2 linked regions of the Roseateles amylovorans genome follow. Each later gene encodes a partner of the first gene's protein in a complex. Links are inferred from orthologs where the notes say so. Each region holds a gene or a part of one and is shown on either strand. Other genes may lie near its edges.

Region 1 (14,444 bases):
CAGCGACCGCATCCGCACCTACAACTTCCCCCAGGGCCGCCTGACCGATCACCGGATCAACCTCACCCTGTACAAGCTGGGCGCGATCATGGACGGCGACCTCGCCGACGTGCTGCAAGGCCTGCAGCAGGCCCAGGCCGCCGAGCAACTGGCAGCGCTGGAAGGCCGCGCATGAGCGTGCCCGCCCCCTTGACCATCGCCGGTGCCCTGCGGGCCGCCGCCACCGCCGGCCTGCCGCGCGCCGAATCCCAGTACCTGGTGCAGGCCTTGCTGGACTGCTCCCGCGCCTGGCTGATCAGCCATGACGACGATCTGCTGTCCCCCGCACAGGCTGCCCGCTTCCACGACTGGCTGGCCCGCCGGCTGGACCAGGTCCCGCTGGCCTACCTGGTGGGTGAGAAGGAGTTCTTCGGACTTCGCCTGCGGGTCACGCCGGACACCCTGGTGCCCCGCCCCGACACCGAGCTCCTGGTGGAATGGGCCCTGGAGCGACTGGCCGACCTGCAGGCGCCACGGGTGGTGGACCTGGGCACCGGCAGCGGCGCGATTGCCCTGGCGATCCGTTCGCGGCGGCCGGACGCCGAGGTGCGGATGGTCGACGCCAGCGCCGGGGCGCTGGCCGTGGCCCTGGACAATGCCGCCCGGTTGGGCCTGGAGGTCGACGGCCATCTGGGCAGTTGGTTCGAACCGCTGGCCGGGTTGGGCCGGTTCGACCTGATCGTCAGCAATCCCCCTTATGTCGCCGGAAACGACGACCACCTGGCGGCACTTCGGCACGAACCGCGCTCGGCCCTCACGCCGGAAGGCGACGGTCTGTCCGACCTGCACCACCTGGTCGCAACCGCACCGGACTGGCTGCGGCCCGGCGGCTGGTTGCTGCTGGAGCACGGCTGGGATCAGGCAGAGACGGTCGCCGAACGGCTCTGTCAACGGGGTTTCCAGGCGGTGTCCAGCCGCCGCGACCTGGGCGGACAGCTCCGCACGACGGGCGGATGCTGGCCCGGCTGAACGACTGGATACCTTCTCGGCGGGTGATTTACACCCGTTCCATATCGCTTCGGTAAAACCGCAACAGCAGCCGCACACCCGTCGACTTCGGGCTACCCAAGCCCCAGGGTCCCGCGTAGCATGATTCGATCGGGCCGATGATTCGCATCAGCCCTCGACTGGGAGACCTGCAATGCGCGCCGCACATCTGCCCCTGCGCCTGGCCGTGGTCCTGGCCGGTATCACCTTGGCCGGATCGGCGTGGGCCGAGCAGGGGCTGCAGCTCAAATCGAAAGCGTTCAGCAGCTGGCAAGCCCGGCTGCAGCTCAGCCAGAGCCTGGACGATGTCAACGCCAGCTACGACGCCCGCCGCGGCAGCCGCGTGCTCAGCGCCAATCTGCTGGGCGACTATTACCTGACCGGTTCCGGCCTCGGCCGCGACACCCGCGGTGGCCTGCGCGCCACCGGCGGGTTGATGCTCGGTCCGATGTCGCTGGTGCAGAGCAGCTCCGGCCTGGCGCTGGGTCGCGGGTCGACGCTGACCTCCTACTTTTCTGTCGGCCAGCGCGGCCTGAGCCTGCTGGCCGCGCCGGAGCGCGAGAACAGCCTGCCGATGTCGTCCTATGTCGGCGTCGGCTACACCAGCTATTCGCTGCGGGGCGGCTGGGGTTTCAGCGCCGACCTGGGCGTGCTGGCCAACAACACCCCCGCCCTGCGCCTGGGCAACAGCCTGCCGCAGGACGACACCAGCCGCGACATGCGCTTCAAGCCGGTGCTGCAATTCGGCGTCAGCTACAGCTTCTGAACGGCGTCCTGCCTGCCTGCTCGGCGTCGGCCTGCCGGCTGAGCTGGGCTGGGCTGGGCTGGCCTGGACTGGGCTTGGATGGCATCGCATCCATGCGGCTGACCGCCAACGTGAGCGCCTACGCACACGCGTGAGAGACGCCATCGGCCACGCACGCGAATCTTTCGGGCCGCACCCACCACTGACCTCGCGCCCCAGCGAGTGACTTCATCCGGTGGGCCGGTTTTCTGAGGGAATCTGCCTGCCTGCGCACGGCCTTGGCGACTGTCTGATAATCGCGGCATGTCCGGCGCACCGCGGCAGTCGCCTGCCGTTCGCGCCCCTGACGCATTCAACACAAGACAAGGATCACCGCCATGAGCGACGTTCAGCAACGCATCGACGACCTGGTCAAGAACAACCGCGTGATGCTCTTCATGAAGGGCACCGCCCAGTTTCCGATGTGCGGCTTTTCCGGCCGCGCCATCCAGATCCTGAAGGCCAGCGGCGCGTCCGATGTGAAAACCTTCAATGTGCTGGAAGACGAAGGCGTGCGCCAGGGCATCAAGGATTACGCCAACTGGCCCACCATCCCGCAGCTTTATGTCGACGGCGAATTCGTCGGCGGCTCCGACATCATGATGGAGATGTATGAGAGCGGCGAGCTGCAACAGCTGCTGACCAAGTCCTGATGACCAGCGGGGCGCGTCCTCGCCTGGTGGTCGGCATCACCGGCGCAACCGGTGCGGCCTACGGCGTGCAGTTGATTCGGCGCGCCCGCATGCTCGGCGCCGAGACCCACCTGATCCTCAGCCCGGCCGGCGTGCTCAATGCCCACCATGAGCTAGGCATGGGGCGCGACGCGCTGGAGCGGGAGGCGGATCGCTCCTACGCTCCCGGCGATGTCGGTGCCTGCGTGGCCAGCGGCAGTTTCCGCACCGCCGCCATGGTGGTCGCCCCCTGCTCCATGCGCACCCTGGCCGCGATCGCGAACGGACTGTCGGACAACTTGATGACCCGGGCCGCCGATGTGACGCTCAAGGAGCGTCGGCGCTTGATCCTGATGGTGCGCGAGACGCCGTTCAACCTGGCCCACCTGCGCAACATGACGTCGGTGACCGAGATGGGCGGCATCATCTTCCCGCCGCTGCCGGCGCTCTATCTGAAGCCGCAATCGATCGATGAGATGGTCGCGGAGACCGTCGAGCGGGTGCTGGAGATGGCGCAGTTGCCGGGCGCGGAGCCCCAGTCCTGGCAAGGCTTGCGGCCCTCGTCCACGTCCTGAACGCGGGAGCGCCGGCGTGACAGCGGGCGGCCGTTGAGCGGTCGCCCCTCCATCGTTCAGGTCTCGCCGGGCATCAACCAGCGTTTGCGTGCCCCCATGACCGCATTGGGATACTCCGGTCGACCCCGGCTGCCGTTGTAGCGACCGAGGGCGAGGTAGAGGTTGCCCTTCTCGATGTCCAGGTAGTGCCGCATGATCACGCAGCCGAAGCGCAGATTGGTCTGCATGTGGAACAGCCGTGAGGCTTGTCCGTCCCCAATCAGCCGCGCCCAGAACGGCATCACCTGCATGTAGCCACGCGCGCCCGCGCTGCTGATCACGTATTTGCGGAAGCCGCTTTCCACCTGGATCAGGCCCATCACCAAGGCAGGCTCCAGACCGGATCGCGCGCTTTCATACCAAACGGCTTCCAGGAACTCGATGCGGGTCTGGGTTTCGCTCTTCTGGCGCTTCAGCCGCTCGCTCATTTCGCCCAGCCAGCGCAGATAGGCCAGCCGCGCTTCAATGCCACTGAACGTCGGCTTGGGCGGAGCGCCGTAGGCAATCGCGGCGGAGAGCGCGGACCGCACCGAATCTGCCAGCGGCTCTTCCACCTGCGCACCGGCCCAGGCGCGGCGAGGCGCCAGGCCACAGCCGGCCGCCAGGCCCGCCAGCATCAGCCTGCGACGACCAAGGCCGGTGGGCATCGCCGCCGCAGGGGCGTTCTCAGATGAAGAAGGGACCACATCAGCGGCCCAGGTGCGAAACAGGCGATTCATCGGCTCAACGAGACAGCCAGGTTTCCAGCGGCAGACGCCGCGATCCCAGCGAAGGCGCCAGTATCAGGCCGCCGCCCCAATAGGCGAGGGCCAGCACAAAGGTCAGCACGGTGCCGGCTGGCCAGGCCAGCCCGGCGCCGCTGAAGAGCAGCAAGCTCAGCACAGAGCTGGTCAGATAAAGCGTCAGGGTGTGTCGGCCCAACGGCGCCAGGACGCGCAGCCACTGGGGATGCCGTGCCATCGCCAAGACCACGGCGGGCACCGCGGCGCTCAGCAGCAGCATCGTCGGATACAGGTAGTAGATGGCGAACCGGCTGGTGGTGAAGACATCGCCGTCACGAAGGCCCGGCCAGAGCAGACTGGCCCACACGATGTTCAAGGCCACGGCCGGCCACAGCCAGCGGCGGGACCACCGCTGCAACCGCGGGCGCCAGCGCGGATGCGAAAACAGCCGCAGCCGCCCCGCCATCAGTCCGAGCGTCATCAACAGCATCGGCAGGGGCAGGCCCAGCAGCAGGAAGAAGAGCGTCGCGACCAGGTAGTGCGAGGCGTTGTGCGCGGTCCACTCGAGCCAGGACACCGGCTGGGTCATCGGCACCGAAGGTTCCCCGGGCGCCATCGACATCTGCGACAGGACCACGGTGATGCCGATGATCACCATGTTCAGCGCGACCAGCACCCAGGCGCGACGCCGCAACTGGGCCATCGAGCGTCCCGCCCAGTTCAGCATCAGCAAGCCGCACACCGCATAAGTCGTGAGGATGTCGCCCATGTAGATCAGGCAACCGTGCAGCAGACCCAGCGCCAGCATCTTCTTCATCCGGTGCCGCCGACGATCCTGCGAGGCCTCGGTGCGCGAGGACTGCGACAGCGCCTGGCTGTAGCCGAACAGAAACGCCAGCAGGCTGATGCCCTTGCCGGCCACCAATGCATACAACAGCCAGGACACGGCCTGCGCCGATGCCGAGCCGGTGGGTGTGGGCGGGGCCAGCGGCCCCATGTCGGGCAGCGCCGGGTAGCCCACCCAGTTCACCGCGATCACCGGCAGCAGGGCCAGCGCGCGCAGCGCGTCCACCACCGCGACGCGATGCGGTGGACGATGGTCGGTCACTTCAGGCGTTGCTTCAGGTGTGCCACCACGTCGGCCAAGGCCAGCTTGGTTGCTTCGGTGTCGCGACGACCCTGGTATTCGACCTGGCCTTCCTTGAGGCCACGGTCGGAGATCACCACGCGATGCGGCACGCCGACCAGCTCCCAGTCGGCGAACATCGCGCCCGGCCGCTCGCCGCGGTCATCCAGCAGGACGTCGATGCCCAGGGCCTGCAGGTCCTGATGCAGTTGGGTGGCGGCATCTTTCACCGCCTCGCTGCGGTCCATGCCGATCGGGCAGACCACCACGGTGAACGGCGCAATCGAATCGGGCCAGATGATGCCGCGCTCATCATGGTTCTGCTCGATCGCCGCGCCCAGGATGCGGGTCACGCCGATGCCGTAGCAACCCATCTCCATGAGTTGCGGCTTGCCGGTTTCGTCCAGGTAGGTGGCGTTCATCGCGGCGGAATACTTGGTGCCCAGATAGAACACATGGCCCACCTCGATGCCGCGCTGGATCGCCAGCACGCCCTTGCCGTCCGGCGAGGGATCGCCGGCGACCACATTGCGGATGTCGGCCACCAGGTCGGGCTCGGGCAGATCGCGGCCCCAGTTCACGCCGGTGAAATGGAAGTCCGGCTCGTTGGCGCCGCAGACGAAGTCGGCCATGTTCGCCACCGTGCGATCGGCCACGATCTTCAGCGGGGCCTTCAGTCCGATGGGGCCCAGGTAGCCAGGCTTGCAGCCGAAGTGGGCCTCGATCTCGCCGACGGTGGCGAAGCGGAAGCCGCCCTTCAATCCGTCGAGCTTGCCGGCCTTCACTTCATTGAGGTCATGGTCGCCCCGCACCAGCAGCAGCCAGACCTGGCTCTTCACCACCTCGCCTTGCTCGTTCAGTTCGTCGGTGGCCAGCACCAGCGACTTGACGGTCTGGGTCAGGTCCAGCTTGAGCAGCTCGGCCACGTCGGCGCAGGTCGACTTGCCGGGCGTCGGGGTCTTGGTCAGCGGCTGGGTCGCAGCGCCGCGCGACGGCAGCAGCGCCAGCGCTTCCGCCAGTTCGATGTTGGCGGCGTAGTCGCTGGTGGGGCAGTAGATGATCGCGTCTTCACCGGTGTCGGCGATGACCTGGAACTCATGCGAGCGGTCGCCGCCGATGGCGCCGGTGTCGGCCGCCACCGCGCGGTACTGCAGACCGAGCCGGTCGAAGATCTTGCAGTAGGCGCCGTACATGTTCTCGTAGCTGCGGCCGGCGCTGGCGACATCGCGATCGAAGGAATAGGCATCCTTCATCGTGAACTCGCGGCCGCGCATCACGCCGAAGCGCGGACGGCGCTCATCCCGGAACTTCGTCTGGATGTGATAGAAATTCTTGGGCAGCTGCTTATAGCTGCGCAGTTCCTGGCGAGCGATGTCGGTGACGACTTCCTCGGAAGTGGGCTGGATGATGAAGTCGCGACCGTGGCGATCCTTCACCCGCAGCAGCTCCGGCCCCATCTTCTCGAAGCGACCGGTCTCCTGCCAAAGCTCGGCGGGCTGCACCACGGGCATGAGCAGTTCCACCGCACCGGCGCGGTCCATCTCGCTGCGAATGATGTGCTCGACCTTTCGGATCACCCGCAGGCCCATCGGCATGTAGTTGTAGAGACCGGCGCCCAGGCGCTTGATCATGCCGGCCCGCATCATCAGCTTGTGGCTGACGATTTCCGCATCGGCGGGCGCTTCCTTGAGCGTGGAGATGAAGAACTGGGAGGCTTTCATGGGCGCAAAAATAAGAGTGCGCAGCCAGCGAGGCGGCCACGGCACGAGCAGGGAATCGGGCAGGCCATGCGTTGGATGACGGGATCGGGCCCCGCCCGCCGCACGTGGCGGCACCCTGGCGCACGGGGCGGCGACACCGATGGCGACCGAGGGTTAGCGATGATCGCGCCGGCTTGCAAGCCCGGTGCAATAATCAATCCAACGAATGATTTGAGGTTGATTATGCTCGACCGTGAAGGCTTCCGGCCCAACGTCGGCATCATCCTGCTCAACCACAAGAACGAGGTGTTCTGGGGCAAGCGCATACGCACCCATTCTTGGCAGTTCCCCCAAGGGGGCATCAAGCATGGCGAAACGCCCGAGCAGGCGATGTTCAGAGAGCTGCATGAGGAGGTGGGCCTCGTTGCAGACCATGTGCGCATCATTGCGCGCACGCGAGACTGGCTGCGCTACGAGGTGCCTGATCACTTCATCCGGCGCGACGCCCGTGGCCATTACCGCGGCCAAAAGCAGATCTGGTTCCTGCTGCAACTGACCGGTCGCGACAGCGACATGAACCTGCGCGCCACCGATCACCCCGAGTTCGACGCCTGGCGCTGGAATGAATACTGGGTGCCGCTGGAAGCCGTGATCGAGTTCAAGCGCGGCGTCTATCAGATGGCGCTGACGGAACTCGCGCGATTCCTGCCTCGGCTCAACCATCACAACCGCTACCTGCGTGCCGGCATGCGACCGCCGCCACGAGGCGATCGACAGGATCGCCACGACCACGACCATCGCAGCGACCACCGTCATGACCTGCGGCAGGAGACTCGCCAAGGCGACCCGCATGAGCATCCGCCGGCCGCGCTCCCCGAACCGGTGACGGCGACCGGTGCCGTCGGCGGTTCTCCAGCGGGTCCTGAGGTGACGGCCGACCCGGATTTGAGCCTGGGACTTGGCAAGGCGGTGTGAGCGACCTGGGAGCAGCTATCCAGGGATCAGGAATCAGAGGTCAGACGTCAGAGGTCAGAAATCAGAAGCGACGCAGTCGCTGCCTGGTGCTTGGTGCCGCATGCCTGATGCGTGGTGCCCGATCTTCAGCCTGACGCTCAGCGCAGCACCAGGTTGTCGCGGTGAATCAGTTCCGGCTCGGCGGCGTAGCCGATCATCCGTTCGATGTCGAACGACGGTTTGCGAGCGATGAGCCGCGCCTCGGCGCTGGAGTAGTTGGTCAGGCCGCGCGCCAGCTCCTGGCCGGCGGCGTCCAGCACCGCGATGACGTCGCCGCGGTGGAACTCTCCGGCGACGTCCTGCACGCCGATCGGCAACAGGCTCTTGCCTTCCTCGCGCAGCTTGATGGCCGCGCCGGCATCCACACGCACCGAGCCGCGCAGTTGCAGATGGTCGACCATCCATTGCTTGCGCGCCGCCAACTTGGCGGTCGACGCCAGCAGCGCGGTGCCGATGGCCTCGCCGTGAGCCAATCGCAGCAGCACGTCCGGCTCGCGACCCCAGGCGATCACGGTGGAGGCCCCGCTGCTGGCGGCCCGCTTGGCGGCCAGGATCTTGGTGATCATCCCTCCGCGCCCCAGGCTGGAACCGGCACCGCCGGCCATCTCTTCCAGCTCGGGCTTGCCGGCGATCGCCTGATCGATGAAGCGCGCTTGCGGATCCTTGCGCGGGTCGGCGGAATACAGACCCTTCTGATCGGTGAGGATCACCAGCGCGTCGGCCTCCACCAGGTTGGCGACCAGAGCCCCCAGGGTGTCGTTGTCGCCGAACTTGATCTCGTCGTTGACGACGGTGTCGTTTTCGTTGATCACGGGCACAACCCGGTGCTGCAGCAGCGCCAGCAGCGTGGAACGCGCATTCAGGTAGCGCTCGCGGTCGGCCAGGTCGGCATGGGTGAGCAATACCTGCGCACTGGTCAGGCCTTGCTCGCGCAGCTTGGTCTCGTACATCTGGGCCAATCCCATCTGTCCGACGGCGGCTGCGGCTTGCAGCTCATGCAGCTCCTTCGGGCGTGAGACCCAGCCCAGCCGCTTCATGCCCTCGGCGATGGCCCCGCTGGAGACCATCACCACTTCGCGCCCCTCGCGGGCCAGTTCGGCCAACTGGCGACACCAGTTGCCGATGGCTTGGGCGTCCACCCCGCGTCCCTCGTCGGTCACCAGACTGGAGCCGACCTTGACGACGATGCGCCGCGCGTCTTTCAAGACACCTTTCAGTTCGCCGATGCTCATAGGGTCAGTGGACTCTGTTTAAGGCGGAAGGTCAGAAGTCAGGGCGCAACGCGATGTCGTCGCAAGGCTCGGGCGCAGCGGCCGCTCAGGGCAGCGGATCGAAGCGCGGGTCGCGCTCGGGCGGCTTCTCGGCCTTGTCGGCCTTGCCTGCCTTCTTGGCCGCCGGTTTTTTCGCGGCCGGCTTCTTCGCGACCGCCGCCGGGCGGACCTCGTCCGCCTCCGCTGGCGGCTCGGCCGATGCCACAGCCGCCTCTTCCTTGGCGGCCTTGATCAGCTTGGCCTTGGCGGCCCGGGTGGCACGGGTTTCCTGGAAGGCCTTCGGCGGCTCGATGACCGGCTCGTCGAAGCGCACATCCGGATCTTCGACCGGCGGGGCCTGAATCGCGGCCACATGCTCATAGATGGCGCGAATCAGCGGCTCGCACCCCTCGCGAGTCAGGGCCGAGATCTCAAAGACCGGACCCTTCCACTTGTAGCGCTTGACGAAGTCCTTGACGCGGGCTTCGCGCTCTTCTGCCGGCACCATGTCGAGCTTGTTCAGCACCAGCCAGCGGGGCTTGGCATGCAGGGCCTCGTCGTACTTCTTGAGTTCCTTGACGATCGCCTTGGCTTCCGCGACCGGATCGACCTCCGGATTGAACGGGGCCAGGTCCACCACATGCAGCAGCACCCGGGTGCGCTGCAGATGGCGGAGGAATTGGTGGCCCAGGCCGGCGCCTTCGGCAGCGCCTTCAATCAGACCGGGGATGTCGGCGATCACGAAGCTCTTTTCCGGCGCGACGCGCACGACGCCCAGATTCGGATACAGCGTGGTGAAGGGATAGTCGGCGATCTTGGGACGCGCATTCGACACTGCGGCGATCAGCGTGGACTTGCCGGCATTGGGCTGGCCCAGCAGGCCGACATCGGCCAGCACGCGCAGCTCCAGCTTCACCTTCTTGACCTCGCCGGGCCAGCCGGGCGTCTTCTGACGCGGGGCGCGGTTGGTGCTGGTCTTGAAATGGAGGTTGCCGAAGCCGCCGTCGCCGCCTTTGGCGAGCATCACCGGCACGTCCGGCTCGAGCAGCTCGGCGATGACCTCGTCCGTCTCCAGGTCGCGGACGATGGTGCCCACCGGCACCCGCAGGGTGATGTCCTCTGCCGCGGCGCCGAACTGGTCGGAGCCCCGACCCGCTTCGCCGTTGCGCGCTTCGTGGCGACGGGCATAGCGGTAATCGATCAGGGTATTCAGGTTGCGGTCCGCGACCGCAAACACGCTGCCGCCACGGCCGCCGTCACCGCCGTCCGGCCCGCCGAACGGGATGAACTTTTCCCGCCGGAAACTGGCACAGCCCGCACCGCCGTTGCCGGCGGCGATATCGATGGTGGCTTCGTCAACGAACTTCATGGATGGCCTTCAGTCCCGGAGCGGGGCAATCGTAATTCATGCCCCGGCGCTCCCGCGCAGATGCATGCTTTGAATCGGTGCGAGCCAGGGCTCGCGAAACACGGAGGCCCATGGACTTCAGGCCCCGAAAAAACAAAGCCCCGGACAAAGCCGGGGCTATGGTGCCGCGCAAACGGCCAGCCAGAGGCCGGCGGTTTGCGCGTCAGAACGTCAACAGACTCAGACCGGCGTGATGACGACGGTCGAGCGGCTGTTTTCGCCCTTGATGGTGAAGGACACCTGGCCGTCGATCAGCGCGAACAGCGTGTGGTCCTTGCCCATGCCCACGTTGGTACCGGCGTGGAACTTCGTGCCACGCTGACGAACGATGATCGAGCCTGCCGACACGGTCTGGCCACCGAAGGCCTTCACGCCCAGCATCTTGGGCTTCGAGTCGCGGCCGTTGCGGGTTGAGCCGCCGCCTTTTTTCTGTGCCATGGATTACTCCTGAATGGTTGCTGGAGAGAGAGCCGCTCAGCCGTTGACCGCGCTGATTTCCAGCTCGGTGTAGGTCTGGCGATGGCCCTGGCTCTTCTTGTAATGCTTGCGACGACGCAGCTTGAAGATGCGCACCTTGTCGTGCTTGCCCTGTGCCACCACAGTGGCCTTGACGCTAGCGCCCGCAACCAAGGGAGTGCCAACCTTCAGTTCAGCGCCGTTTCCGACTGCCAGAACCTGGTCGATCACGATCTCTTGGCCAACTTCCGCAGCAATCTGTTCTACCTTGATCTTTTCGCCAGCAGCAACTTTGTATTGCTTGCCACCGGTTTTTATGACCGCGTACATATCAGCCCTTTCAATAACACCCGGGTGATCCCGTCCACCTCGTCCGCACGGCCTTCCTGGCATCGACGTTCAGAACGCGAGCCGGACGCCTTCATCCCTGAAGCCGTCATTGAAGACACCCTGGAACCTTGAGAACCTCCAGCGTTCTGAACCTCCAGAAAGCGCCGTTCCGTCTCTCGGACTCCGGTCGGACCAGGCAAAAACTGTCACCCAAGTCAGTACACCGCAAAAGATGCGGAGCCCGCGATACTAGCACAGGGCTTTGCCCGCAAGCAAGGCAAGCCCGTATCCATCGGCATCTCAGGCGGTTGAGACCGGCCGCAGGCCGCCAGATCCCGTGAACTCCGCACGGCGCAAGTCGCACCATGCGACGACATTCACCCGCCTCGCCGCCCGACCCATCGATCCCAGGCAAGGGAGGCGTGCGGACAACGCATTGTGCGAGGGAAGCGAAGCCTGCAGCGGCACCGCGGTTGCCCTTCCTATAATCCGCGCTTCCCCTCATAGAGAGCCAAGAGTGCAGCCTATTGCCTCTACCCCTGTTGCCGAGGTCCTGGCGGCGTTGAATGCGCAGATGGAAGAAGTCGATGCCGTCATTGCGCGCCGCCTCTCGTCCGATGTTGCATTGATCAACCAGATCTCCGCCTACATCATTCATGCGGGCGGCAAGCGCATGCGGCCCAAGCTGGTGCTGATGTTTGCCAATGCGTTGGGTGCAGACAGCCCGGCCAGCCGCGAGCTGGCGGCGGTGGTCGAATTCATCCACACCGCCACCCTGCTCCATGACGACGTGGTGGACGAGTCCGCGCTGCGCCGCGGCAAGCAGACGGCCAATGCCTTGTTTGGCAATGCCGCCAGCGTGCTGGTTGGCGACTTCCTCTATTCCCGCGCCTTCCAGATGATGGTGTCGGTGAACCGGATGCGGGTGCTGGAAGTCCTGGCGGACGCCACCAACGTCATCGCCGAGGGCGAGGTTCTGCAGTTGATGAACATGCATGACCCCGACATCGCCGTCGACAACTACCTGCGCGTCATCCGCTACAAGACGGCCAAGCTCTTTGAAGCCAGCGCACGCCTCGGCGCGGTGCTGGCCGATGCGCCGGCCGCCCTGGAAGACGCCTGCGCCGGCTATGGCCGCGCACTGGGCACGGCATTCCAACTGATCGATGACGCGCTCGATTACGAAGGCACCAGTGAATCGCTCGGCAAAAACGTGGGTGATGACCTGCGCGAAGGCAAGCCCACGCTGCCACTGCTGATCGCGATGGAGCGCGGCACGTCGGAAGAGCGGGCGCTGATCCGTCACGCCATCGAGCACGGCGAGGTGGAGCGTCTCAAGGATATCGTCCAGATCGTGCAACGCACCGGCGCGTTGGAAGCCACTCGGGAGGCAGCTCGCGCCGAGGTCGAACAGGCAAAGTTGTGCCTGAACCAACTGCCTCTTTCCAAGTGGCGAGAAAGCCTGCTAGAATTTGCGGCTCAGTCGGTTGAGAGACATTCCTGAACAGGAGCTCTCAAGCGGTTGGCAAAAAAATCGGGGTGTAGCTTAGCCTGGTAGAGCGCTACGTTCGGGACGTAGAGGCCGGAGGTTCGAATCCTCTCACCCCGACCAGACAAATTAAAAAGCCCAAGTGCACTCAGCACTTGGGCTTTTTTTCGTCTGATCGCGTCTCACACAATCCCCCCATCGCTTACCCGCACTCCACTCGCCCGCACTCCACTCGCCCGCACTCCACTCGCCCGCACAACACTCGGCGCAGGACACACAGCACACGGCCTTGCGATCGATGCGTTGATCGCACCGCACACAGGCCCGACATTTTTGTGTCGGCATGTGTCAGGGATTACGCGAGCAGAGCGACCATTTCCTTCGCGCGACACTGGCTGCACTGCGGACTCGATCGCCTCGGGGATGACTGCGAAAACGGGACCGAAGGTCCGCCAGGCGTGATCTGGCCGGCATTCCCGGGCACTTCATCACCTTCCGCCCCTGATTGAAACGCCATTTCCAATGACAAAGGACGACACTGTTCGAAGCGTCTGACTTCGGTGAAACACCGGGGCAACGGTCACGTTCGGCCAGAGTGGCCGGGGGTACAGTGCGAGTCGATTCCGTCGGCTGCACCCGCCTTCGGCTTGCGTTGGCCGCATCCGGCAACGGATGTGCCGCCCGGCAGCGCGCCGCCGCCACGTACTAACAAAGCACTCCTCATCCGTGGACACCACACTGGCCGAACCACCTCAGTCCGCCCTTTCGGGCGTCGCCCGCGTGCTCGTGCACGCCGGCAAGCTTCAGCCCAAGGCGGCCGAGGACCTGGTCCGTCAGGCGCGGGAGAAAAAGACCAGCTTCGTCAATGCGCTGATCGCCGCCGGCACCGTGTCCTCCGCCGATCTGGCGCACACGCTGTCCAAGGCACTGGCCATGCCGCTGCTCGACCTGAATGCGGTCGACGCGCACAAGCTGCCCCAGAACATCATCGACAACAAGCTGGCCGCCCAGTACCACGTGGTGGTGCTGGCGCGTCGCGGCAACCGGTTGTTCGTCGGCGGCGCCGATCCGACCGAGCAGGAAGTCGTCGAGCGCATCAAGTTCGCCACCCAGCTCACGCCGGAATGGGTGATCGTCGAGCATGACAAGCTCGGCAAGCTGCTCAGCGCCACCGGCGCTTCGGCGGCTGAAGCGCTGGAAGCGATCGCCGGCGAGGACTTCGACTTCGACATCGCCGAGGAAGAATCGGCCCCCCAGGAAGAATCGCAGGAAATCGGCGACGTCGAAGACGCCCCGGTGGTGCGCTTCCTGCAGAAGATGCTGGTGGACGCCATCAACATGCGGGCGTCCGACCTCCACTTCGAGCCCTACGAATACCACTACCGCGTCCGCTTCCGGGTGGACGGCGAACTGCGGGAAATCACCCAGCCGCCGATCGCGATCAAGGACAAGCTGTCCTCGCGGATCAAGGTCATCTCCCGGATGGACATCGCCGAGCGCCGCGTCCCGCAAGACGGCCGGATGAAGCTCAAGTTCGGCAGCAAGGCGATCGACTTCCGGGTCTCGACCCTGCCGACCCTGTTCGGCGAGAAGATCGTGATCCGGATTCTCGACCCGTCCTCCGCCAAGCTCGGCATCGAGGCGCTGGGCTACGAGAAGATGGAAAAGGAACGCCTGCTGGCCTGCATCGTGCGGCCGTACGGCATGGTGCTGGTCACCGGCCCGACCGGTTCCGGCAAGACGGTGTCGCTCTACACCTGCCTGAACATCCTGAACCAGCCCGGCACCAACATCTCGACGGTGGAAGACCCGGCGGAAATCAACCTGCCCGGCATCAACCAGGTCAACGTCAAC
Region 2 (14,480 bases), 4.7 Mb from region 1 along the record:
CGGTGCCCGCCGCTACGCCGTCCTGCGCGGCCAGCGCTTGCAGTTCAGCCACCCGGGAGGTGCTGCGCGCCCGCCGCAGTTGACCGTCTTGGTGGACCGCCACACCGCAGGAGTCATAGCCGCGGTATTCCAGGCGCTTCAGACCCTCGATGAGGATGGGAACGATGTCCTTCTGGCTGACGGCGCCGACGATGCCACACATGAGAGTCTCCTGAAACCGATTGCGAATGGCGGAATGCTAGGCAGGTCGGTGCCGAAGAGGCTTTCAAGATCGGCCGTCTGGTGAAAGAATCAATCATCCAATCTCACGATTGAACGAATTCTTCATTTTCAAGCCGTTTATGGAATTTTTCATCACCCTGGATGCGCTGGATCTGCGGCTGCTCGATCTTCTGCAGGAAGACGCCTCCCTGTCCAATCAAGCGCTGGCCGACCTGGCCCATGTCTCCCCAGCCACCTGTCTGCGTCGCGTCCGGCGGCTGGTGGAAACCGGCGTGATCGAGAAACAGATGGCCATCGTCTCGCCAGAAAAGGTCGGCGTCGGACTCTCCGCCCTGGTGGAAATCACCCTCGACCGACAAGGCGCCGAACACCTGGATGCGTTCGAAACCCTCGTCGTCGCCGCGCCGGAAATCCAGCAATGCTGGCGCGTGGCACCCGGCCCCGATTTCATCCTCGTGCTGCAAGTGTCCGATATGCCGGCGTATCACGCGCTCGTCCAACGCCTGTTCACCCAACACGCCAACGTGCGGAATGTGAAAACTTTCTTCAGCGTGAAACGCGCAAAGTTTGATCCGCGGGTGGCGGTCGGGGTGGCAGGGGGGCGGGTCTTGCGCTAACTTGTTGGAAACGGCGCGTGGACCGAAGAAGCCGGCGGCCCGCTCCGCTCAGGCGCTCCGCATTCGCTCCGCAGGCCGCCGGCTCCTTCGGTCCCGAATCACCGAGGTCATCGGGCTATCGTCCTCACACGAGCCGCGCGTGCTCGGGGTACCGACGACGTAGGGACTCGCGTTATGCGGCGACCCATGCGATAGGGACTAGCTGCGCCGTCGAGTTATGAGCCATCGAGTCATCGAGCGGCCCAGCGATGGCGCAGTCACGCGGTCGCTCGATGGCGTCGTCCGATCAACGCGTCAGGATCAGCAAGCCCTTGAGGTATTCACCCTCGGGGAAGTAGATGGTCTGCGGATGGTCCGGCGCGGCGCCCACACGGTCCATGATGAAGCCATCCACCGCCGCGTCCATGCCGGCGCCCGCCACGATCTTGTGGAACAGCTCCGGGCCAATGCCGCCCGAGCAGGAGAAGGTGAACAGCAGGCCGCCCGGATTGAGCAGCTTCAGGCCCAGGCGATTGATGTCCTTGTACGCACGGGCCGCGCGCTCCGCATGCGAGGCGGTGGGCGCGAACTTGGGCGGGTCCAGCACGATGGCGTCAAAGCGCCGGCCTTGCTTGATCATCTCCCGCAGGGTGTGGTTGACGTCAGCGTCCAGCGCGGTGTGGCGGCTCGGCTCGAAGCCGTTGAGCTCGACGTGCGCCGTGGCCCGTGCCAGCGCAGGGGCGGACGAGTCCACGCTGATGACCTCGGTGGCACCGCCCGCCAGTGCCGCGACCGAGAAGCCGCCGGTGTAGCTGTAGCAGTTCAGGACCGATTGGCAGCCGTAGTGGCGGACCAGGTCAGCGAACTTCTTGCGGTTGTCGCGTTGGTCCAGGTAGTAGCCGGTCTTGTGGCCCTCAGCCACATCCAGGCTGAGCTTCCATTCGTGTTCGCTGATGACGATGGCGGTGTCGCCCTCGCCGCGCAGCCAGCCGGTGGCGGGCTCCATGCCTTCGAGCGTGCGCACGCTGGCATCGGAGCGCTCATACAGCCGGCTCAGGCCGGTGGTGGCGAGCAGCAGGTCAGCAATCTCCTGCTTCCAGCGCTCGACGCCGGAAGCCAGGAACTGGGCGCACAGGGTGTCGCCGTAGCGGTCGACGATCAGGCCGGGCAGGCCGTCGGCTTCGCCGTGGATCAGCCGCATCGCGTCGGAGGCGATGGGCATGCGGGCGCGCAGCGCCACCGCGGCTTCGATCTTGCGTTGGAAGAAGGCGGCGTCGATGCGCTCATGCTCATCGAAGCTCCAGGCACGCACCCGGATCAGCGAGCTGGGGCTGAACGAGGCCCAGCAGAGGAACTGGCCCTCGGCGGACTCGACCCGCACGGTCTCGCCCGGGTCGGCCTTGCCCTTCTCGATCGAGCCTTGGAACACCCAGGGGTGGCGGCGCAGCAGCGAGCGGTCCTTGCCCGCGCGGATTCGAATCACTTTCATGGGGGCGATTCTCCCCGATGCCGCCGCACTCAGGCGGTCTGCATCGCCAGCACCTCTTGCGGCACCGGCGGCCAAGTGCCCGCTGCGCGTCGGGCCTGGAACCAGCGGTGCATCGACGCATCCTCCACCGCATACTCGCCGCGGGCCGATTTCCACACCAACGCCGGCATGCGCTGCCGCAGGGATTCGAGCGCGCGCTGCACCGTGGGCACCGTCATCGGCTGCGCCAGCAGGTCGCCGTAGAAGCGCAGCGCCTCCGCGTCGTAGGGACGGAAGCGCGGGCCCTGGTCCAGCATGCGCCACAGCACGACCTGCTCCACCGGCTTGAGGCCGAGGAAGTCGGCCTCCATCTGGGCCTCGTCATCACGCTGCCGATCGGATGCGGCCTGCAGCAGGGCCGGCTCGAAACGACCGGAGAGATTCGCCAGCGGGCTCAAGACCTGCCCCAACGCGGCCATGAAGAACTGCGGCCGGTGCCCGAAGGCCTCAAACGCCTGATGCAGCGCGGCCTGGTCCACCGGAATGAGCGACGGCCGCTGCGATTCGATCAGCGACGCCACATGCGCAATGAAATCCGGCCCCAGCGGCGGCATGCGCTGCACCTGGGAGCCGAAGAACGGCGCGGCATTGGAGTTGACCAGCCGGATCAGCTTGTCCCGGTCCGACCCGGACATCACCAGCATCAGCCGCACCTCGCCCGGGCGGTTCAGTTGGTCGCGGGCCGACTTCAGCGAGGTCATGGCGGCCTCGCCGTCTTCGCTGGTCAAGGCATGCTGGGCTTCGTCGATGATGAGCGCGATCGGCTTGCCGGAGGTCTCATGCAGGGCGCGCAGGGCGTCCACCAGCGTGAGCCCGTCCAGTTTGCCGATGCGGGTGGTGTCCACCTGCAGCCAGCCGGCCAGGCTGACCTTGTCCACACCCGCTTTCTTCGCCGCGCGCGCCACCAGGCCCAGTTGAGGCTCCAGTGCGCGGCCGATGGCGTCGGCGATCAGGGCGCCGGGGTCGCGGTGCGGGTCCGCCCACAGGTCCACATAGACCACGGCCACGCCGCAGACTTCCAGCAGCGGCTTCAGGTCGCTTTGCAGGAAGGTGGATTTGCCGGTGCGACGCGGTGCGGCCAGGAACAGGCCGTTGTGGGCATCACCGAGCAGCGCCTGGCCTTGCAGCGCTGCCGCCACCTGTTGCGCCAGTTCGGTTCTCGGGAAGGCAATCATCTTTTATCGGTCAATTATCGGCTTTCCGATAATTTATCGGTCCGACCGATAAAAGGCAATCCGCTCGCGGAAACTCAGCGCTTGGCAGCCGGTCCCAAGGTGCCGAACGCCCAACCGATGTTGAGGCTGACCATCGGCGTGCTGTGCTTGTCCCCGCCCAGCGCCTTCCACTGGCCGATGCCGACCTTCACCCGCAGCCGATCACGCGCCGAGCGGCCTTCCCACTGGCCCCAGACCTCGCCTTGGGTGACCGCGCCGCCGCCCACCGACACGCCGCCGCCGCCCGCCGCACCGACCATGCCCTCGGCACCGAAGCGGAAGCCGCCGGCCAGGCGCGGCGTCTGCGCGCCAAGACCGAACATGCCGTAGGAGAACGCGCCCGCCTTGCCGAAGGCCGCGCTGCCGGCCTGCGCCGCGCCGTACCAGGGACCGCCGAAGTCACGCGTCATGCCGATGCCCAGGCCGGTGACCGCGTCGCGGCTGCCGTCCTTGAACTTGAATTCCTTGAAGCGCGGCATGCTGAGATACCAGGACTGATTGCGCACCGTGCCGGATTCCAGCGGCGGGCTGTTGAGCACCCGGGAGGTCTTCTCCAGCGGCAGCGCCAGCGAGGCGCGGACCTGCAGCGCGTCGTAATGCCCCCAGGGCGCGCGCATGTAGCCGGCATCCAGACGCAGCGTCGGGCCCCAGGGCGTGATCCAGCGCAGCGTCGGACCGGCGCGCACCAACCAGCCGCCGCCGGTGTCCAGGTTTCCGCCGCCGCCCAGGCCGACGGACAACTGCCCGCCCACGCGCAAGCGCTCGCTGAAGACACCCCAGTCCTGACCGGCATTGGCCAGGATCTCCATGTAGCCGTCGGCGCCGCCCGAGGCCGCCCCCGAGGCTTCCAGCCCCCACCAGGAGGCACCGTTGCCGAAGTACTGGCGCAGATCGGCGCCCGCCTTGCCCTTGCGGCCGGTGAGCTCACGCCCATCCCGGGTGCGGCTGCCGCTACGCGGTTTCTCGACGCCCGCGCTCAGCGCGATCTCATCAAAACCCATGCCGGTGCGGTCGCCCGCGCGTCCGTCCAGGCCCGCATCGGCGGGGGAGAAACTCAGGAAACGGTCCATGCGGCCCACCATCACCGTCCAGCCGGTGTCCTTGATGTTGCCGCTGGGGAAGCGCACCTGGGCCACCCCCACGCCCGCATACCAGTTGCCGAACTCGCCGCGCAGCGACACCTCGGGGCGCAGCATCAGGCCCCCACCCGCACGCACCCTGTCCGAGCTCACGCCGCCGCCCGCACCGGCATACAGGCCGGCTGCGGCGTGCCAGTCGCCGCCCAGGCGCCAGCGGCGCTGGGCGGTGAAGCCCGCCGTGAACAGACCGCCGTAATTGCCCTTCGCGGCGCCATAGAAGGCGGGGCCCAGGCCCCAGTCTTCATTGACCGCCACCATGTAGTTCAGGCCCAGGAGGGCGGTGGTTTCGCCGGTGGGCATCTTCAGCGGCGTCCAGTTCATCTCGAACGCAGCGGGGCGGCTGTCGGTGGCGGTGACCAGCCGAGGCTTGTCGTCGCCGGACAGACCGGTGCGCGGCAGTGAGGCGGACATCGACGTGGCTGATGTCGATGTCGATGTCGATGTCGATGTCGATGTCGACGATGACGTTGATGCCGGCGCACTGGCGGCGGCCGGTGCGGCCGAAGCCGGCGACGGTGCCTGCACCTGCGCCTGGGCGCCGGCGGCCATCAGGGCGGAGCACAGCAACAGCGGCCGGGAGGGAAATCGTTGGGGCGCGAGCGGGCGTGACATCGGACGAAGCATCGGTGGGATTCGCGGGTGAACGTTATTTCTTTTTCGCGCGGGGATGCGCGGCGTCGTAGACCTTGGCCAGATGCTGGAAGTCCAGCCGGGTGTAGATCTGCGTCGTGGTGATGTTGGCGTGGCCCAGCAGTTCCTGGACGCCGCGCAGGTCGCCGCTGCTTTGCAGCAGATGCGATGCGAATGAGTGGCGCAGCATGTGCGGATGCACATGGGTGGGCATGCCCGCCGTCAGCGCCCGCTGCTTCAGGCGCTTGCGGATCATGTCGGGACTCAGCCGGGCGCCGCGCGGACCGACCAGCAGCGCCGGCTCATCCGCCGCCGCCCATTGCGGGCGCAGCACCAGCCACTGCTGGAGCGCCGCCAGCGCATGGCTGCCCAGAGGCACGGCGCGGCGCTTGGCGCCTTTGCCCAGCACCTGGGTTTCCGCCGCATCCAGCTCCACCCAGCCCGCCGATTGCGGGTGATGGCGCACATCCAGGCCGGTCAGTTCGGACACCCGCAGGCCGCCCCCGTAGAGCAGCTCGACCAGGCAGCGATCCAGGGCCTCGGCCACCGGATCGGCATTGTCCTGCTGATGGTCGGCCAGCCGCACCGCGTCGTCGACGCCCAGCGCCTTGGGCAGCGGCTTGCCCTGCTTGGGCGCCCGCACGTCCACGATCGGATTGGAGGCCACCAGCCCCTGCTGCCCCAGCCAGCGGTACCAGCCGCGCCAGGCGGAGAGGATCAACGACAGCGTTCGCGGCGCCAGCTTCTGTTCATTCAGCCGGGCCAGGAAGCGACGGGCCTGCAGGCTGGAGAGGGTGAGCAGCGCCAACCCGTCGGCCTCGGCCATGTGGACCAGACGCAGCAGCGCATCCTGATAGAGGGTCAGCGTGCGCTCCGCCAGGCGGCGCTGCACACGCAGGTAATCCAGATAGCGCCGCTGCTCGTCAGTCAGGCTGGGCGACAGCATGCGGATCCGCGTTCAGCAGGCGCGACAGCGCGGCGCTGGCGATCTCACCGACGCGCGAGAGGAACTCGGTGCCCATCTCGGCGGTGTAGCGGGTCGGGTCCGGCGAGCCCAGCACCAGCAGGCCGAAGGCTTGCGAGGGCGAACCCGCCGTCAGCGGCACCAGCGCCAGCGACGCCACATCCTCTTCCAGCCAGCGGGCGGCCTCGAATCCGGAATTGATGCCGCAATAGGGCTGATGCAAGCTGCCGACAAAGGTCTTCACATCGGTGCTGACCTCGGCCGAGAACTGGGCCAGCGTCTGGCCGGCGTTCACATTCCACAGCCGCAGGTTGGCCTGCGGGATCAGGAACTGATGGCGCAGCTCGCGCAGCAGCACCTCGGGCAACTGCCGGTCGTCGCGGGTGAGCATCAGCGCGAGCGTCCAGCGGTGCAGGCGGTCGGCGATGGCGACGTTCTCCTGGCCGTTGCGGATCATCTCGACGATTTTCTGCTCCAGGCCCTTGATCTTGTCGCGCAGCAGTTCCGCCTGACGCTCCTGCAGCGACACCGCGCGCTGGCCATGCGGATGGGAGATGCGCACATTCGCAAGCAATTCGGCGTGACGCTCGAAAAAGCCGGAATCCTTCGCCAGATAGTCGGCGATGTCCTGTTCGGTGATGCCTTCGATGCCGCTCACAGTTCGATTTCTCCTTCAAAGACGGTCTGCGCCGGACCGGTCATGTAGACCGACGCGTTGAGGCCCTGAGACAGGCCCGCCCATTCGATGCGCAGGTCGCCGCCGTGGGTGTGCACTTCCACGGCCTCGTCCAGCCAGCCCAGCCGGATGCCGGCCACCACGGCCGCGCACGCACCGGTGCCGCAGGCCAGGGTTTCGCCGCTGCCGCGTTCATAGACCCGCAGGCGGACCTCCGAACGGCTGACGATCTGCAGGAAGCCGGCATTGACCCGCCGCGCAAAGCGCTCATGGCCTTCCACCAGCGGTCCGACCAGGGCCACAGGCGCATGGTCGACGTCGTCCACCCGCTGCACCGCATGCGGGTTGCCCATCGACAGCACCGCGACCTCGGCGGTCAGCCCGTCGCCCAGCGCGAGCGACCAGCGCTCGAAGCCGTGGTCCAGGCGCGGCGCCAAACCGGTCGGATCGAAGGGGACCTGCGTCAGGTCGAAGACGGGGGCGCCCATGTCGACGGTCACCCGACCGTCCTCACGCAGGCGCAGCTCCAGCAATTTATTGACGGTCTGCACCCGCACCGTGTGCTTGTCGGTCAGGCCCTTGTCGACCACATACCGCACGAAGCAGCGCGCGCCGTTGCCGCAATGCTCCACCTCGGAACCGTCCGCATTGAAGATGCGGTAACCGAAGTCCACGCCGGCGGTGGTCGAGGCCTCGATCACCAGGATCTGGTCGCAGCCCACGCCAAAGCGACGGTCGGCCACCCGCCGAAGCTGGTCGGCCGACAACGGCATCGGTTGTTGCGTGGCATCCAGCACAACGAAATCGTTGCCGGCGCCCTGCATCTTGGTGAAGCGCAGTTTCATGGCGGGGATTATCTCCGCGGGCCTGCGACACGGCGCCGCTAAATCAGCAGGACCCGTCGGCGGCGCGCATCGGCAAGACCGCCCGGGGCATCGAAAGGGATCCGGTCAAGCCGACCACCAAGGACCGACCCGCCCCTGCCCTGCCTTGCGCCGCCCTGCTCAGTCTTGACCGACCGCATTCCCGACGGCGACAACGCCCCCGACCAGCAACGCTCAGCGCGCGTACAGCGAAGGCTCGCCCGGCGGTCGGGTCTTGAAGCGCTTGTGAACCCAGAAGTACTGCGCGGGGTTCTCCAGGATCCGGGCTTCCAGCCACTGATGGAAATGGCGCGCGTCCGCTTCCAGGTCGCCGCTGGGGTAGCCTGGCAGCGGGTCATGGGCGCGCACAAGAATGCCCTCGCCCTTGGGCAGCATGGTCACCACCACCGGCTGGACCACCATCTTCATCGTCTGCGCGATCTTGGCCGGTGCCAGCAGGGTGTTGGCCGGCACGCCGAAGAACGGGATGAAGGCGGAATCCTTGGGACCGAAGTCCATGTCCGGCAGATTCAGGAAGCTGTAGCCGTCCCGGATGTGGCGCAGCACGCTGCGCACGCCTTCATGCCGGTCCACCAGCTTGGTCACGCCGAAGCGCGAGCGCGCATGCCGCAGGCGGTCGTCCACCACCGGGTTGCTCTGGCGCTGGTAGATGCTGGCGCCGGGACGCGACTGGTTGAGCATCAGCGCCGGGCCGATCCAGTCCAGGCCCACGAAGTGCGGCATCAGCCACATCACCGGGCGGTCCACCTGTTCGGACAGCTTGATGTTGCCCTCGATGCGCATGAGCCGCTGCAGCCGCTCGGCGGAGGCGAACCACAACAGGCCGCGCTCCAGCAGGCTGCGGCCCAGCCAGCCGAAGTGCTCCCGAACCAGCGCCTCGCGGGCGGGCGCGGCCATGTCCGGAAAGCACAGCTCGACGTTGCGCAGCGCCACCCGGCGCCGCGAGCCCGCCACGCGGTGGAGCAGCCCACCCAATCCCCAGCCCAATGCGGCCAGCCAGCGCAGCGGCAACCAGTGCAAAAGCCACAAGAGTCCGATCGCTGCATGCGTCGCTAGTTTTCCCATCTACCTTGCCCAGCCTTTCGCCTTCTTCTTTTCTATAATGAATTCGTCGCCGAGTTAATTTGGACAACTTGCGGGGCGACTCATAAATCCCGCTAAAGCGTTCGCCGCCTGACTCCTCAGCACGGCAACGCCGACGACTGAACACAGGAGTTTAAATTGGCAAGCGATTTCCTCTTCACCTCGGAATCCGTCTCTGAGGGCCACCCCGATAAAGTGGCCGACCAGATCTCCGACGCCATCCTTGATGCCATCCTCGCGCAGGACCCCCGCTCCCGCGTGGCCGCCGAGACCCTGTGCAACACCGGCCTGGTCGTCCTCGCCGGCGAGATCACGACCAACGCGCATGTGGATTACATCCAGGTCGCACGGGACACCATCAAGCGCATCGGCTACGACAACACCGAGTACGGCATCGACTACAAGGGCTGCGCCGTCCTGGTGGCCTACGACAAGCAGAGCAACGACATCGCCCAGGGCGTGGACCAGGCGTCCGACGACCACCTCAACACCGGCGCCGGCGACCAGGGCCTGATGTTCGGCTACGCCTGCGACGAGACGCCGGAACTGATGCCGGCGCCCATCTATTACGCCCACCGGCTGGTGGAGCGCCAGGCCCAGTTGCGCAAGGACGGCCGCCTGCCGTTCCTCCGGCCGGACGCCAAGAGCCAGGTGACGATGCGCTACGTCAACGGCAAGCCGCACAGCGTGGACACCGTGGTGCTGTCCACCCAGCATGCGCCCGAGATGTCGTTGGGCGACAAGATGAAGCCGGAGTTCTACGAGGCGGTCATCGAGGAAATCATCAAGCCGGTGCTGCCCAAGGAATGGCTGCAGGACACGAAATACCTGGTCAACCCGACCGGTCGTTTCGTCATCGGCGGCCCGCAGGGCGATTGCGGCCTGACCGGTCGCAAGATCATCGTCGACACCTACGGCGGCGCCTGCCCGCACGGCGGTGGCGCGTTCTCGGGCAAGGATCCGACGAAGGTGGACCGCTCTGCCGCCTACGCCGCCCGCTATGTGGCCAAGAACATCGTGGCCGCCGGCTTGGCGCGCCAGTGCCAGATCCAGGTCGCCTATGCGATCGGCGTGGCCCGTCCGATGAATGTGACGGTCTACACGGAAGGCACCGGTGTCATCCCCGACGAGCAGATCGCCGCGCTGGTCAACGAGCACTTCGACCTGCGTCCGAAGGGCATCATCCAGATGCTGGATCTGCTGCGTCCGATCTACACGAAGACGGCGGCCTACGGTCACTTCGGTCGTGAAGAGCCCGAGTTTTCGTGGGAGCGCACCGACAAGGCGAAGGCGCTGCGCGCCGCCGCCGGGCTGTAAGTTCGTCGCCTGCTGCGCAGGCCCGGTGTTTTGCCACGAAGCACCGCGACTTCCCCCCCACTCCGGGCCGCCTCTGGCGGCCCGTTTCATTGTGGCCCCGGCACAATCGCGGGATGAGCCCGACGCCCTCCACACCCGCGCCGCTGACCATCCTGATCGTCGACGACCAGAGCGCCACCCGCGTGGCCTTGACCGCCGAACTGGACCGGGTCGGCCATCGGGTGCTGGAAGCCGACAGCGCTTCCTGGGCGCTGGAGCTGTTCCGCCGCTATCGGCCCGACATCGTGCTGATGGATGTGGAAATGCCGGGCCAGGACGGCTACTGGACCGCCCGCGAAATGCGCGCGGCCGAGCCCGGCGGCTGGACGCCGATCATCTTCCTGTCCCAGTTCAACCAGGCGGCGGATGTCTGGAAGGGCATCGAATCCGGCGGGGACGACTACCTCGTCAAGCCGGTCTCGCCGATGATCCTGCATGCCAAGCTGCGGGCCATGCAGCGTCTGGCCCAGATGCGGCAGCGGCTGGTGAAGATGTCCGAAGAGCTGCGCACCGCCAATGCGCAGCTGGAGAAGCTCTCCACCGTCGACGCCCTCACCGGGCTGATGAACCGCCGCGCGCTCGATGCCCGGCTGCAGCAGGAGCTGGAACTCGCCCGCCGCGAGGCCAAGCCGCTGACCCTGGTGCTGTGCGATGTGGACCACTTCAAACGCTACAACGACACCGCCGGCCATGTGGCCGGTGATGCCTGCCTGCGCCGCGTGGCGCAGTTGCTGAAGGAAACCTGCCGCCGCCCGAGCGACTGCGCCGGCCGCTACGGCGGCGAGGAATTCGCGCTGGTGCTGCCCAACACGCCACGCTCCGGTGCGATGACTTATGCCCGGGCGCTGATCCGCACCATCGAGCTGGCGGCGATTCCGCATCCGGATTCCCCGACCGGCGCCAGCATCACCCTCAGCGGCGGCATCACCACCTGCCTGCCGGATGAAAGCACCAGCGCCGAAGGCCTGATCCTGCGGGCGGATGACGCGCTCTACAACGCCAAGTCCACCGGCCGGAACCGCTTCTTCAGCTACGAGATGCAGATGGACACCGAGGAACAGCGCCGTCGGACCTCGGCGAGCTGACGAGCCTCCACCGGCGAGCCCTCGGCTCCAGCCGCAGTCGCGGTCGCAGTCGCAGCCCAAGGCCAAGCCCAAGTTCCAGCTCAAGCGCCGGCCACATCGCCTCTGCGCTCGCCGCGGCCGCTGGCCTGCTGCCACATCCGGGTGACGATTGAGATAGCGTGTCGACACCCTCATCGACCGCGCCCTCGCCCCGCCCCTCCGCCATGCCCGTGATCGACCACGACGCGCTGCGGCGCCACGCCATCGCCCGCACCTTCTTCAAGCCGACGACGCTGCTGCGCGCGATTCAGCGGCTGGGCTTCGTCCAGGCGGATCCGATCCGCGCGCCGGCTCGGGCGCAGGATCTGATCCTGATGCATCGGGTGAAGGACTATCGCGCCGGCCAGCTGGAGAGCCGCTATGCACGGCTGGCCGTCGAGGAAGACTGCCTGGTCAACTACGGTTTCCTGCCTCGGGAACATCTCGCGCTGATGCATCCCCGCACCGCCCGCCGCGCCTGGGACGCGGAGATGAACGCCCGGGCGGCCGAGGTGCTGTCCTTCATCCGCGAACGGGGTCGGGTCCATCCGCAGGATGTGCAGAAGGCGTTCTCCCACGGTCGCGTGGCGGGCTATTGGGGCGGCGAGTTGAACGCCAGCACCCAGTTGCTGGACGGCATGCACTACCGCGGCCAGTTGCGGGTGGTGCGACGAGAGACCGGCACCCGGGTGTATGAAGCCATCGACCACCGGCCGGTGGACGACAGTCCCGAGGCCCGGCATGCGCGTGCCGCCGCCTTGCTCGACCTCATCGTGCGGCTGTATGCCCCGCTGCCGGCGGCCAGCCTGGGCTACCTCACCACGCTGCTGAACTACGGCGCACCGCATCTCAATGCCGAGGCGCGGTCCGTCGTCAAGCAAGCCCGCGAGCGCTATGCCCACACCAAGCTCGACGGCGTGACCTGGTTCTGGCCGGTCGATGAAAACCCCGCCTCGCGCAGCCACAAGGTGGATCCCCTGCGGTTGCGGTTTCTCGCGCCGTTCGATCCCTTGGTCTGGGACCGGCGACGCTTCGAACACCTGTGGGGATGGGCCTATCGCTTCGAGGCCTACACCCCGCCCGCTCAGCGCACCATGGGCCACTATGCGCTGCCCATGCTGTGGGGCGACCGGATGATCGGCTGGGCCAACCTGAAAGTCAGCCACGGCCGGCTGGTGCACGAGCTCGGCTTCATCGAACGTCGACCGCGCGATGCGGCCTTCCGTCAGTCGCTGGATGAGGCGCTGTACAGCACCTCGGTCTTTCTGGGAATCGCTGGCTGAAGACGGAGCGACGCGGCACAGAGCTGCCGCATCGCGGTGCGATCAGCCCAAGTGATCGGCTCGTCTGATCAGCCTGATCGGCCTGATCGGCCTGATCGACACCACCGGTCGACTGCCCTCATCAACCAGGTTGGACGAGCGGCCCGGCATTCGGCGCCGGCCCTGGGTCCGGGCCTGACCTCGCTCAGGCCGCCTGGCGCTGCGGCGACGCGCCGTTGACCAACGCCATCGACACCTCCGGATAGCGAAGCCCCGAGACCGGATGCGCCGCCAGCAGATCACGCAGGTCCTCCCGCAGGACATCGGTGAGCAGCAGCCGGGCGGCGCGGGCGTTCTCCTCCAGGCGCGCCAGGCTGCGGGTGCCGGGAATCGGCACCACATCCGGGCCCCGGTCCAGCAGCCAGGCCAGCGCCAGTTGCGCCGCGGTCATGCCGTGGTCGGCGGCCAGCGCGGTCAACGCATCGGCCAGGGACAGGTTGGCCCGCAGATGCGCCGGCTGGAAGCGCGGGTTGTGACGGCGCCAGTCGTCGGCCGCGAGCTGGTCGGCGTCACGGATCGCGCCGGTCAAGAAGCCTCGGCCCAGCGGGCTGTAGGGCACCAGCGCAATGCCGAGTTCACGACAGGTCGGCAGGATGTCCGCTTCCACATCGCGGGTCCAGAGCGAATACTCGCTCTGCACCGCCGCCAGCGGATGCACCCGATGGGCGCGCCGGATCGTCTCGGCCGACGCCTCCGACAGGCCGATGTGCCGCACCTTGCCGGACCGCACCAGCTCGGCCATGGCGCCGACGGTGTCCTCGATCGGCACCGTGGTGTCGACCCGGTGCAGGTAGTACAGATCGATGTGGTTGACCCCCAGCCGCCGCAGGCTGGCGTCGCAGGCGCGGTGCACATTGGCCGGGCGGCCGTCCACGCCGGCGGAGAAGCCTTCGGCATTGCGGACGATGCCGAACTTGGTCGCCAGCACCACCTCGCGGCGACGGTTGGCCAGCAGCCCGGAGATCAGCCGCTCGTTCGCACCCATGCCGTAGATGTCGGCGGTGTCCAGGAAGTTCATGCCCAGGTCCAGCGCCCGGTGCAGCACGGCCAGGGAATGGCCGTCATCGGTCGGTCCGTAGAAGTCGGACATGCCCATGCAGCCCAGGCCGAGCGCGGAGACCTCCGGCCCGTGGGCGCCGAGGCGGCGGCGCGGCAGTTGCGGCAGCTGATTTTTCGGTTCTCGGGTCCAGACGGTCATGACGCACTCCTTGCGATTCGTTCGCGCAACGCCCCACGGCCGTCGCGATGTCGTCAGCTTAGGAATTCGCCCCCCTGCGCGACCAGCGCAAATCTCGCCCATCCTTGCCCAATTCTCCGGACCCCGGACCGACGGTCTGGGCACGCGCGCGATCCACTTGCACAATTCGCTGCATGGTTGCTCCCACCCCGCTCCCCATCGCCGATGAGCTGCAGGCGCTCCGTGCCCAGATGGTGGATCTGACGATGCGGCACGTGCCCGGCGACGGGTCTCACGCCACCGCCGTGTCCTGCCTGCATCTGATCCGCGCCGGCTGCACCTCGCCCAAACCGGGCCCGGCGCTCTACGAGCCCGGTCTGGTCATCGTGCTGCAAGGCCGCAAGATGGTGGCGTTGGGCACCGAGACGCTCTATTACGACCCGCTGCATTTCCTGCTGGTGTCGATGACGGTGCTGCCGCGCGGTCAGGTGATCGACGCGACGCCGGACCGCCCCTACCTGTGCGTGCGGGTGAGCTGCGACACCCAGACGCTGGCCGACCTGATGCTGGAGGTCGGCCCCTCGTC

What was found.
Region 2: the proteins of N4261_RS22715 (region 1) and dapF are in contact, whole or in part, in a solved structure (PDB 5YGU), measured with the Escherichia coli proteins. The link is inferred for Roseateles amylovorans from one-to-one orthologs.

The regions. Positions count from the first base shown.
Region 1 is NZ_CP104562.2:5,469,973-5,484,416, forward strand. Bases 5,854-8,752 are described here. They hold N4261_RS22715 (RNA pyrophosphohydrolase), read left to right. Parts: upstream 5,854-6,886; coding sequence 6,887-7,618; downstream 7,619-8,752. Other genes in these bases: N4261_RS22710 (proline--tRNA ligase), read right to left, coding at 5,854-6,664; proB (glutamate 5-kinase), read right to left, coding at 7,756-8,752. Outside these bases: prfA (peptide chain release factor 1), read left to right, coding at 1-175; prmC (peptide chain release factor N(5)-glutamine methyltransferase), read left to right, coding at 172-1,008; N4261_RS22685 (hypothetical protein), read left to right, coding at 1,181-1,792; grxD (Grx4 family monothiol glutaredoxin), read left to right, coding at 2,149-2,463; N4261_RS22695 (UbiX family flavin prenyltransferase), read left to right, coding at 2,463-3,056; N4261_RS22700 (lytic transglycosylase domain-containing protein), read right to left, coding at 3,113-3,742; N4261_RS22705 (DUF418 domain-containing protein), read right to left, coding at 3,819-4,925; more of N4261_RS22710, read right to left, coding at 4,922-5,853; more of proB, read right to left, coding at 8,753-8,889; rpmA (50S ribosomal protein L27), read right to left, coding at 10,496-10,753; rplU (50S ribosomal protein L21), read right to left, coding at 10,790-11,101; N4261_RS22740 (polyprenyl synthetase family protein), read left to right, coding at 11,676-12,605; type IV-A pilus assembly ATPase PilB, read left to right, coding at 13,263-14,444. UniProt on the Escherichia coli protein: Master regulator of 5'-end-dependent mRNA decay.
Region 2 is NZ_CP104562.2:820,146-834,625, reverse strand. What follows is about bases 5,882-8,816. They hold dapF (diaminopimelate epimerase), read right to left. Parts: upstream 7,815-8,816; coding sequence 6,948-7,814; downstream 5,882-6,947. Other genes in these bases: N4261_RS03615 (LpxL/LpxP family acyltransferase), read right to left, coding at 8,028-8,816; N4261_RS03625 (DUF484 family protein), read right to left, coding at 6,253-6,951; N4261_RS03630 (tyrosine recombinase XerC), read right to left, coding at 5,882-6,275. Outside these bases: glmS (glutamine--fructose-6-phosphate transaminase (isomerizing)), read right to left, coding at 1-202; N4261_RS03650 (Lrp/AsnC family transcriptional regulator), read left to right, coding at 342-839; N4261_RS03645 (class I SAM-dependent rRNA methyltransferase), read right to left, coding at 1,126-2,307; N4261_RS03640 (ATP-binding protein), read right to left, coding at 2,337-3,521; N4261_RS03635 (hypothetical protein), read right to left, coding at 3,596-5,311; more of N4261_RS03630, read right to left, coding at 5,346-5,881; more of N4261_RS03615, read right to left, coding at 8,817-8,918; metK (methionine adenosyltransferase), read left to right, coding at 9,075-10,253; N4261_RS03605 (GGDEF domain-containing response regulator), read left to right, coding at 10,367-11,377; N4261_RS03600 (DNA glycosylase AlkZ-like family protein), read left to right, coding at 11,581-12,678; N4261_RS03595 (aldo/keto reductase), read right to left, coding at 12,863-13,915; N4261_RS03590 (AraC family transcriptional regulator), read left to right, coding at 14,089-14,480. UniProt on the Escherichia coli protein: Involved in the succinylase branch of the L-lysine biosynthesis and in the biosynthesis of the pentapeptide incorporated in the peptidoglycan moiety. Catalyzes the stereoinversion of LL-2,6-diaminopimelate (L,L-DAP) to meso-diaminopimelate (meso-DAP).